3 regions of the Sphingobacterium sp. SRCM116780 genome follow, and region 3 is predicted to be linked to each of the others. Evidence: riboswitches for the same ligand, from Rfam matches in the RefSeq annotation. Region 3 holds a riboswitch; each other region holds the start of a gene.
The links. Region 3 has a riboswitch for thiamine pyrophosphate ahead of LZQ00_RS14760 (TonB-dependent receptor). Riboswitches for the same ligand answer to the same signal wherever they lie in the genome.
Positions count from the first base shown of each region.

Region 1: another riboswitch for thiamine pyrophosphate. It lies ahead of thiS (sulfur carrier protein ThiS); the one in region 3 lies ahead of LZQ00_RS14760 (TonB-dependent receptor).
Region 2: another riboswitch for thiamine pyrophosphate. It lies ahead of pnuC (nicotinamide riboside transporter PnuC); the one in region 3 lies ahead of LZQ00_RS14760 (TonB-dependent receptor).

Region 1 covers NZ_CP090446.1:823,686-826,961, reverse strand. The annotation lists gene LZQ00_RS03580 (RNA polymerase sigma-70 factor) at 1-173, opposite strand, end outside; TPP riboswitch at 952-1,050, shown strand; gene thiS (sulfur carrier protein ThiS) at 1,115-1,321, shown strand; gene thiC (phosphomethylpyrimidine synthase ThiC) at 1,349-3,163, shown strand; gene LZQ00_RS03565 (thiamine phosphate synthase) at 3,160-3,276, shown strand, end outside.
Region 2 covers NZ_CP090446.1:1,233,628-1,236,903, forward strand. The annotation lists gene LZQ00_RS05445 (malate:quinone oxidoreductase) at 1-1,276, shown strand, start outside; TPP riboswitch at 1,288-1,431, shown strand; gene pnuC (nicotinamide riboside transporter PnuC) at 1,486-2,118, shown strand; gene LZQ00_RS05455 (acyl-CoA dehydrogenase) at 2,093-3,166, shown strand; gene LZQ00_RS05460 (DUF6965 family protein) at 3,196-3,276, opposite strand, start outside.
Region 3 covers NZ_CP090446.1:3,428,530-3,431,805, reverse strand. The annotation lists gene LZQ00_RS14760 (TonB-dependent receptor) at 1-1,604, opposite strand, end outside; TPP riboswitch at 1,666-1,790, opposite strand; gene LZQ00_RS14755 (amidohydrolase family protein) at 2,425-3,276, shown strand, end outside.

The sequences.
Region 1 (3,276 bases), 1.7 Mb from region 3:
AATAAATCAGATACAACTTCTTCTACTAAGGCATCATTTTTCAAAAGTTGAAACGCAAAAGTCTTTAATCGAAAATAATATGATTTATAAAATGAGTTGAATGCTTCTTTATTCCCCTTGCTCATTCCGAGAAACCATTCCAATAAATGTATGGAGGATGTATTTGAAATCATATTAATTTTACTTTGTAAATTGCACTATAGCGTCTTCAATATGTTTATACTTTTTATTTGTAAGTGATATATTCATGAGAATTTCATCATAATAAACGATTCTTTAGTAGTAAGACACATAAATTGTAATTAGTACTCATCCTATAATCAATTATTTTTTCAAATTGGATATGTAAATCAGTACTAGCTAAATTTATATAAACTCCAGATTCATAGCAAAATAGAATCTTTTAAAAAATTAAATTCTTCGGGCGTATATTACCCCCTTAGTTCAAAAATAGTTTTTTTTGTTTTATGGGTTCTATATACTTGATCGTGAAGCAAAATAATAATAGTCTTATTTTAAATCTTAGAAAATCTATGAAATAAGAAATTAACAGGAACGATTACCTTTTCAACCACTAAAACCTAAAATGAGTGACTTTGATGTTACGCATTTTAGCTTATCAAAGTATCATGACAAAATAGAAGAAAATGTTTAAAAAGAACCATTCTTAATTTTAAATATTTTCCATATTATATAGTTATATCAACTTCATTGTTAATATAGCTATAAGAGGGGGTTTATAGGGGGTTTATAGGGGTTTAGTAGGGGTAAATCCCTACTAAACCCCTATAAACCCTAACTTACTACTATAGTATAACTTACTAAATTCCGAAGTTAGTATCCTACACTCACTCGTAAGTCTTATGATAAAAAATCCTTCTTCATACAACAGCATTTCAAAAAATAGTACACCTTAAGATTTGTATTTAAGTTTTTTTTCACCTACATTAGTACAAACTTTAGGGGTGTCTGCATCATGTGCAGGCTGAGATTTTACCCTTAGAACCTGATCCGGGTCATACTGGCGTAGGGAAAAGTAAGATGTCTTCATCGTGCTATTACGAGCACTTTTTGTAGCCATTCCTAAAGTTTTTTATTAAAAATTTTTATAGGAATGGAACTTACAATCAATCACCAATCACATTTTTACGATCAACTCCCCTCCTCTTTGGAAGGATTAATGCTATTGGAATTTCCAGAAAAAACCAAAGGCATTGCTGTCGCCGTCAATAATCAGGTTATTCCTAAAACAGCCTGGTCTAATACCACGTTGCAGCATCAAGATCATATTCTCATCATTTCAGCCACACAAGGCGGATAAATTCACTCATTACCTAAATATAATACTATGTTAGAACAGAACATCACCCAAAGCCCTTTTCCAAATTCGAAAAAAGTATATATCCAAGGACAACTCTTTCCGATACAGGTGGCCATGCGTGAAATTACGTTGAGTCCAACCAAATTGAGTAAAGGAGGGATTGAAATCAATCCACCTGTTACCATTTATGACACCTCCGGTCCTTATACCGATGAGCATGCCCAGATTGATATTCGGAAAGGCTTACCTCGAGTTCGTGAAAAATGGATACTGGAAAGAAATGATGTACAGGTATTATCGCAAATAAGTTCCGCATATGGGAAAGAGCGATTAGCAGATACCCAACTGGATGAACTGCGTTTCGAATATAGTCATAAACCAAAAAAAGCCAAAGAAGGTAAAAATGTAAGCCAATTGCATTATGCTAGAAAAGGAATCATCACCCCTGAAATGGAATATGTGGCTATTCGAGAAAATCAGCGTATAGAACAACTAGAGGCGGCAACAAAAGGTATGAATCAACAACATACAGGCGAAAGCTTTGGAGCTCGTACCCCAAAACAGCGCATCACTCCTGAATTTGTACGGGATGAAATTGCAGCAGGTAGAGCCATTATTCCCAATAACATCAATCATCCTGAAAGTGAACCGATGATCATCGGTCGTAACTTCCTGGTAAAGATCAATGCTAATATTGGCAATAGTGTTGTCACTTCGAGTATTGAAGAAGAAGTCGACAAGGCAGTATGGGCCTGTCGTTGGGGTGCAGATACGATTATGGATCTTTCCACAGGAAGAAATATCCACGAAACCCGCGAATGGATCATTCGCAATTCACCAGTACCGATTGGAACTGTTCCCATTTATCAAGCGTTAGAAAAAGTAAAAGGTGTAGCCGAAGATTTGACCTGGGAAATCTTTAAGGATACGTTGATTGAACAGGCAGAGCAAGGAGTTTCTTACTTTACGATTCATGCGGGTGTATTGTTGCGCTACATTCACTTGACGGCTCAACGTGTGACAGGAATTGTCTCTCGGGGAGGTTCTATCATGGCAAAATGGTGTTTGTTTCATCACAAAGAAAATTTCTTATATACGCATTTTGAGGAAATCTGTGCCATTATGAAGCAATATGATGTTGCCTTTTCTTTAGGTGATGGATTGCGCCCAGGTTCCATAGCAGATGCAAACGATGCCGCACAATTTGCAGAACTGGAGACTTTAGGGGAATTGACTAAAATCGCTTGGAAACATGATGTTCAGGTGATGATTGAAGGACCTGGTCACGTACCGATGCATATGATCAAAGAAAATATGGAGAAACAACTGGAAGTGTGTGATGAAGCTCCTTTTTACACCTTAGGTCCCCTGACAACAGATATCGCTCCTGGCTACGATCATATTACTTCTGCTATTGGTGCAGCCATGATTGGTTGGTATGGATGCGCTATGCTCTGTTACGTAACGCCCAAAGAGCACTTGGGTTTACCCAATCGGAAAGATGTCAAGGATGGTGTGATCACCTATAAATTAGCGGCACATGCAGCTGATTTAGCGAAGGGACATCCTGGTGCACAGTATCGGGATAATGCATTAAGCAAAGCTAGGTTTGAATTTCGTTGGGAAGATCAATTCAATCTTTCTTTAGATCCTGATACAGCAAGAGAATTTCATGATGAAACTCTACCTGCTGATGGAGCCAAGGTCGCTCATTTCTGTTCAATGTGCGGTCCAAAATTCTGTTCGATGAAAATCACACAAGAGATTCGAGATACAGCAGAACAAGGAATGATGGACATGTCTAAAGAATTTATAGAACAAGGGAAAGAGCTTTATTTATGATCATTATACTGACACCTGAACAAAACGTCCGAAATGAATTGACTCGGATACATCAACTTTTTCAGGCTGGATTGGAATTATTGCATATTCGAAAATATACCTACTCCGCATTA
Region 2 (3,276 bases), 2.1 Mb from region 3:
TGTAGAAATTGATAAAGCAATTAGTATTGCTGAACAATTTGAAGTGTCTAAACAATTTTGGACTTATTTAGTTGATAAAGGAGTTATTCCAAAACCAGAAGATTTTATTCGTTCAGTTCCGCATATGAGTGCTGTATTTGGCGAAAAGGATATTGATTTTTTACGTAAAAGATTTGATGCCTTATCTCCGAATAATTTGTTTAAAGGAATGGAGTTTACAGAAGATAAAGCTGTTCTTAACGAATGGATACCTTTAATGATGAAAGGTCGCCCAGCGGATGATAAAATTGCTGCGACTAAAATGATTTTAGGTACTGATGTAAATTTTGGTTCATTAACACGTGATTTAGTTAAGCATCTTGATGCGAAAGATAATATTACCTTACATCTAAAGCAGGAAGTGCGTGATATTGAAAGAAATGATAACGACACTTGGAAAATAGAAGTAAAGGATTTACAGACCGGAGAAAAACGTGAAATCAATGCTAAATTTGTATTTATTGGTGCTGGTGGACATTCTTTGTTGCTACTAGAAAAATCAGGCATCCCAGAATCAAAAGGATACGGAGGTTTTCCAGTAGGTGGTCAGTGGTTGCGATGTGTCAATGAAGAGGTTATTAATGGACATCATGCTAAAGTGTATGGAAAAGCATCAATTGGTGCGCCACCCATGTCTGTTCCACACTTAGATACACGTTATATAGATGGTAAACAAGCGCTACTGTTTGGCCCATATGCAGGGTTTTCTACTAAATTCTTGAAACAAGGATCGTATTTTGATTTACCTGCATCTATTAAATTGTCTAATATAAAACCTATGTTATCTGTAGGACGTGATAATATGGACTTGACGAAATACCTCATTTCTGAAGTGATGAAAAGTCCAAAAGACAAGCTGGATGCATTAAAACAATTTATGCCAACGGCAAAATTAGAGGATTGGAAAATTGAAGCGGCAGGCCAACGTGTTCAAGTAATCAAAAAAGATGCTAAACATGGTGGGGTATTAGAATTCGGTACAGAGGTTGTGTCTTCTGCAGATGGTTCAATTGCTGCATTGCTTGGTGCTTCACCAGGAGCTTCTACTTCAGTAGCAATTATGATCAAATTACTTAAAAGATGTTTCCCTGATCGGGCGAAATCAGATGAGTATCGTAAAAAATTGCGTGAGATTATCCCTTCTCATGGACAATCCCTTAACGATAATGTTGAATTATGTAAAGCGACAAGAGAGCGTACACATACAGCATTGAAATTAGATAATTTTAAAGATTAATTTCTTTTACCATACTTATGGGGTGCTTGCAGTAATTTTTTACTGAAACAGGCTGAGATTATACCCAATAACAACAATTGCTCATCACTTCGAGCAATTGTTGTTATATACCTGATCCAGATAATGCTGGCGTAGGGATTTTAATTTCAAAAAACATTGTTTTTATAGCCAATCCATAAGTGCGTATTGTTTACATTTTACACACTTGAATGCATATAGATCAAATTTTAGCAGATTTTTTTCAACAAATCAAAGCAACGTCTTTAGCCGAATGGCTTGCTGTTGGCTTTGGTATTCTACAGGTATGGTTTGCCAAAGCTAATAAACCGATCAATTATCTCTTCGGTATTTTTGGTATCTTGATATCGATATATGCGTTGTTCTTTGCTAAGTTGTATGGAGAGATTGTACTCAATATGTATTATTTGCTGATGAGTATCTACGGTTGGATATATTGGGAACAGAACAGCAATCAATCACAGGCTATATCGACATCAACGAAAAAAGATTGGATCGTTGTGCTGATGATTTGCTTTATTGGATTTAATATATTCTATTTTGGATTGATACATGTTACGGATTCGGATGTTCCTTTGTGGGATGCACTTGTGTCTTGTACAGCATGGGCAGGAATGTGGTTATTAGCAAAACGGAAGATAGAAAACTGGATACTATTAAACATCAGTAACCTCATGGCAATACCTTTACTTTACCATAAAGGTCTATTACTGTTTGCTGCTTTAACTTTATTTTTATTTGTCATGGCATTTTTTGGCTATTTTAACTGGAAACGACTTTTAAAACGTGAATTTACATATGTTGCTCAACCAAGCTCAAATTAATATAATAAAGGATCAGCAGGCATTAGCGATTCAAGCTAAATCAATGACTTCGCAACAATTAGATTTAGCTATTTCTGAAAAATGGTTCAAGATTTGGGTGCCAAAATCTCTCGGTGGAATGGGACTACCTTTAATAGACGGGCTCCAGTTTTTAGAAGAATTAGCCTATTATGATGGGGGACTAGCATGGACAGTCACATTATGTTCAGGAGCAAATCTTTTTGTCGGGTTTATTGATCCACAAATTGGGAAAGAGATCTTTGAAAACCCCGCGGTCTGTCTTGGAGGCAGCGGACGTGCTTCTGGATATGCGGAAAAAATGAACGATGGATATCGAATTAAAGGATATTGGAAATATGCAACAGGAGCTCCCCATTTGACCCATTTCACGGCAAATTGTATAGTAACTGAAAACGGTATACCGTTACTTGATGAACATGGGGAATCACTTGTAAAATCATTCTTTTTTGATCGAGATGATGTGTTAATACATTATGACTGGGATACTTTTGGCCTTGAATGTACCGCAAGTCATAGTTTTTCCGTAGAAAACCATTTTGTAAAAGCATCAAGGAGTTTTCTGATAAAAGAGACAACAAGTACTTGGTCTGATCAATTGTACCAGTATCCATTTATGCCATTTGCAGAATTAACCTTATTAACTAATTTTATAGGGATGTATAAACGTTTTCTTGATTTAGTTGAGAAATATTTTATTCAACGATCTAATGATACCATTTGGTTAGAAAATAAAGGAAAGGAAAAGTTTAAATTATTGGATGGGATACAACATGATCTTGATACCCGCAGACTCTCTATTTATAAATTAGCTGAACATTCATGGCAAAATCTAACATATAAAAAAGATAATCAGTCGTTATATGACAGTATTGCTGTTGAAAGTCGAGATTTTGTAGTAATAATTAAACAAAACATCATCGCTTTGTTTCCGCTTTGTGGTATTGCAGCTGCTCAACGTGAGCATGAAATGAATATTGTATTTCGTAATATTTTTACAGCCACTCAGCATAGCTTATTGCAACATTAAAAAAGTCCGATTTTTTTTATCGGACTTTTTTAATGTTGCTTTTCAAGCGCATCTTTCAAGTTCATGAGCCGCAAGTAAGAAGGGCATTTCTCCTTTTCCTTTGTCCATCT
Region 3 (3,276 bases):
TTATCATCATCACCGCTAACTTGATAACTGATATTGCGATATTGTATATCAGCAAATAATAACCAATCATTGACTGTGAAATCTGCTTTTAAAAATGTACTGATATCATTTTTTGTAGCATCATTCAGATAATATTTGTCACCTAAATTACTGGTAGAAGCATATTGAGCCCAAATAACTTCACCATAATGATCACCTTTATATTGATTTATCGCTCCGCCCCATGTTAACTTTACCGCTTGCGAAGGATTGTAATTGAAAGAATACGTAGCGCCATAAAAGTAATTGTCTAGCCATCGTCTTCTAATTAAGTCTGTTTTTGAGATCGTATCCTTACCAAGGATGACTTGTGGCAAATTGTATTTTGATAATTTGTCTTCAGGACGGTATTCTTCATAATAACCAGCGCCTCGAGTATAATGTAGAGCCGCATTGAATGTTATTTTTTCATTGATAAAATTGGTGTAATGTAATTGATGGTGTGTTTGCGTATAGTTGTCCGTTTGGTTCTTGTATAAATACTTGTTATAGGTGCGACCAGCTTGCAATAAATTCTCTGTTTCTGCTGCTGTATAGCCATCATTGATCGCATAGTCTTTCATTCCTTCAATATCATTGTTTAAACGAGGCTCTGGAGTACCATACCAGGACTGATAGGTCTTTTCCTTTCCAGAGAAGACAATTGCTTTTAGAATCTGTTTATCACTGTAATATCCTCCGTCTACATAAAAAGACTTTAGATCAGAAGAAGCGCGATCGATATAGCCATCACTTAGAATCCGAGAGAGACGCACATTGAATGCAAATTTATTGTTCAAAAGACCAGAACCTACCTTTAATGTATTTTTCCATGAATTAAAGGAACCATAAGAATTATTAAATTCTACATATGGATCTTTTTCTAAGGTGTTAGATTGAATATTTAAAGATGCTCCGAATGATCCTGCACCGTTTGTGGAGGTTCCAATACCTCGTTGGATTTGAATACTCTCGGTGGAAGAAGCAAAATCAGGCAGGTTAACAAAGAAAGAACCCATGCTTTCTGCATCATTCAAAGGAATACCGTTCAAAGTAACATTGATACGAGCATTGTCCGAACCGCGTATCCGCATGCTGGTATATCCAATACCAGCTCCTGCATCAGATCCGATAACAACAGAAGGGGTTTGATCTAAGAGGTATGGAATATCTTGTCCAAAATTGTTTTTGGAGATATCTTCTTTGCTCAGGTTTTTATAAGTTGTAGAAGAGTTGCTTTTAGCGCGTGTTGCTTGTACAAAAACCTCTTCTGTTTTTATTACTTGTGCTTGTAGGTAAATTTCTATGGATTTATCATCCATTAAGTCAATTTGTTTTTTTTCGGAACGATAGCCCAAGAAAGAGGCGGTAAGATCATATTTACCGTTAGGTACATTAGAAAATAGCGCAACCCCTTTGTCATTAGATTTTGAATGTATAGTATTTGTAGCTACTAAACTAACACTCGCTCCTTGCAGTGTTTTTTTTGTTTCAGCGTCTAATATTTTGATAGATAGATGATGCTGTGCTGATACGCATAAAACTGTTCCTAAAAAAACGACAGTACTGATTAAACCTTTAATCATGATCTTTTAATTGAATTTTGAGTCAAATAAATTATTGCAAAGGGTTACAATAATCTTTTAAATATTTAACTAACCACTTCCCTCCGCCAGCATTATCTGGATCAGGTGTACAATACCAATGGTATTGTTGGGTATAATCTCAGCCTTTATTCGTGTTCTTGGAACAAGGCACCCCTTATCGATGTTGCGAAGTTATTAAAATAAATCATGACTAAAAATATTTTTAAGTAGCTATGATGATTTTGAGAAAAATAATTGTTAAGAATTTGGAAAAAATTAATAGTTGTCGGTTGAGTATGGTTGTATATTTAATTTGAGTAGCTAGTTTTATCTACTTACAGTGGTGGATTGGGGTACTCAAAAAGCTGTCAAAAAAATCTAATAATAATCGTTTTTTCTTTAGAATAAATATAGTGCTGTTCTTGTACACATACCCGCGACTGACAGGATGTCATTGAAATATTATACTATTGTTAAAAAATGTTAAATTATATTATTTCTCAATAAATTAATTGAGGCTAATTTTGTTTTGTCGTGTAAAGAAAAAGAGTGTATTTTTTATATTTATTTGTTTGTTAATGCTTTAGATGTGAAATAAGTATTTATGAGTTCTAAATTTGTCGGATATCTATCAAAAACAATGTAACTAATTTGTTTAAAAACTATTATCATGATTAAGTAATTAAACTATTTGTGTAAATTTGTTTTTTTTAATGGAAATAAATTATTCAATACACTTTGGCACGAATTTTAACGTTATTACCCACAGTTACATTGTATTAACCTCAATGCCATGTAGCTCTTAAAGTTTTTTATGATAATGAAATATTATAGCGCTAACTATATCTTACCGATTACTTCTTTGCCTATTAAAGATGGAGTTGTTGGTATAAATGATGACGGAGAAATTCTAGGGATTTATGAAGCTAAATCAACAGAATTGGACGGTCAACATATTGAAAAATTTAATGGAGTTATTGTTCCTGGTTTTATAAATGCACATTGTCATTTAGAATTATCCCATATGAAGGGTACAATTCCTTCCAAGACGGGTTTACCAGCTTTTTTATCTGCAGTAATGACGAGCCGAAACTCACCTTTAAAAGTGATCGATAAGGCAATGGCTGATGCGGATGAGGAAATGTATAAGAATGGTATTGTAGCGGTAGGAGATCATGCTAATACGGACAATACATCTAGAATAAAAGAATCAAGTAAAATTCTTTACCATACATTTATTGAAGTTTTCGGAGTAGAACCAAGTGAAGCGGATGGTAAAATACAAGAAGCAAAAGATTTAATTCATGAGTTTGCTTCAGCGCATTCGTCTATTACTCCCCATGCCCCTTATTCTTGCTCCAAAGCACTTCTTAAAAAATTTAAAAAATCTGTTTCTGAAGGAAATATTATTAGTATTCACAATCAGGAAAGCGATGAGGAAAATAAATTGTTTAGATATAAAACAGGTGAATTTTTAGATTTTTTCAAAAAAATTGGAAAAAACCCAGATTTGTTTAAAGCACAGGCTAGAAACTCTATTCAATCGTATTTACCTTACTTGCCAAATCCTAATAAATTGATTCTCGTACATAATACATATACTTCATTGAAAGATTTGGATTTTGTAGACAGAATGGGACGTGATATTGTATGGTGTTTATGTCCAAAAGCG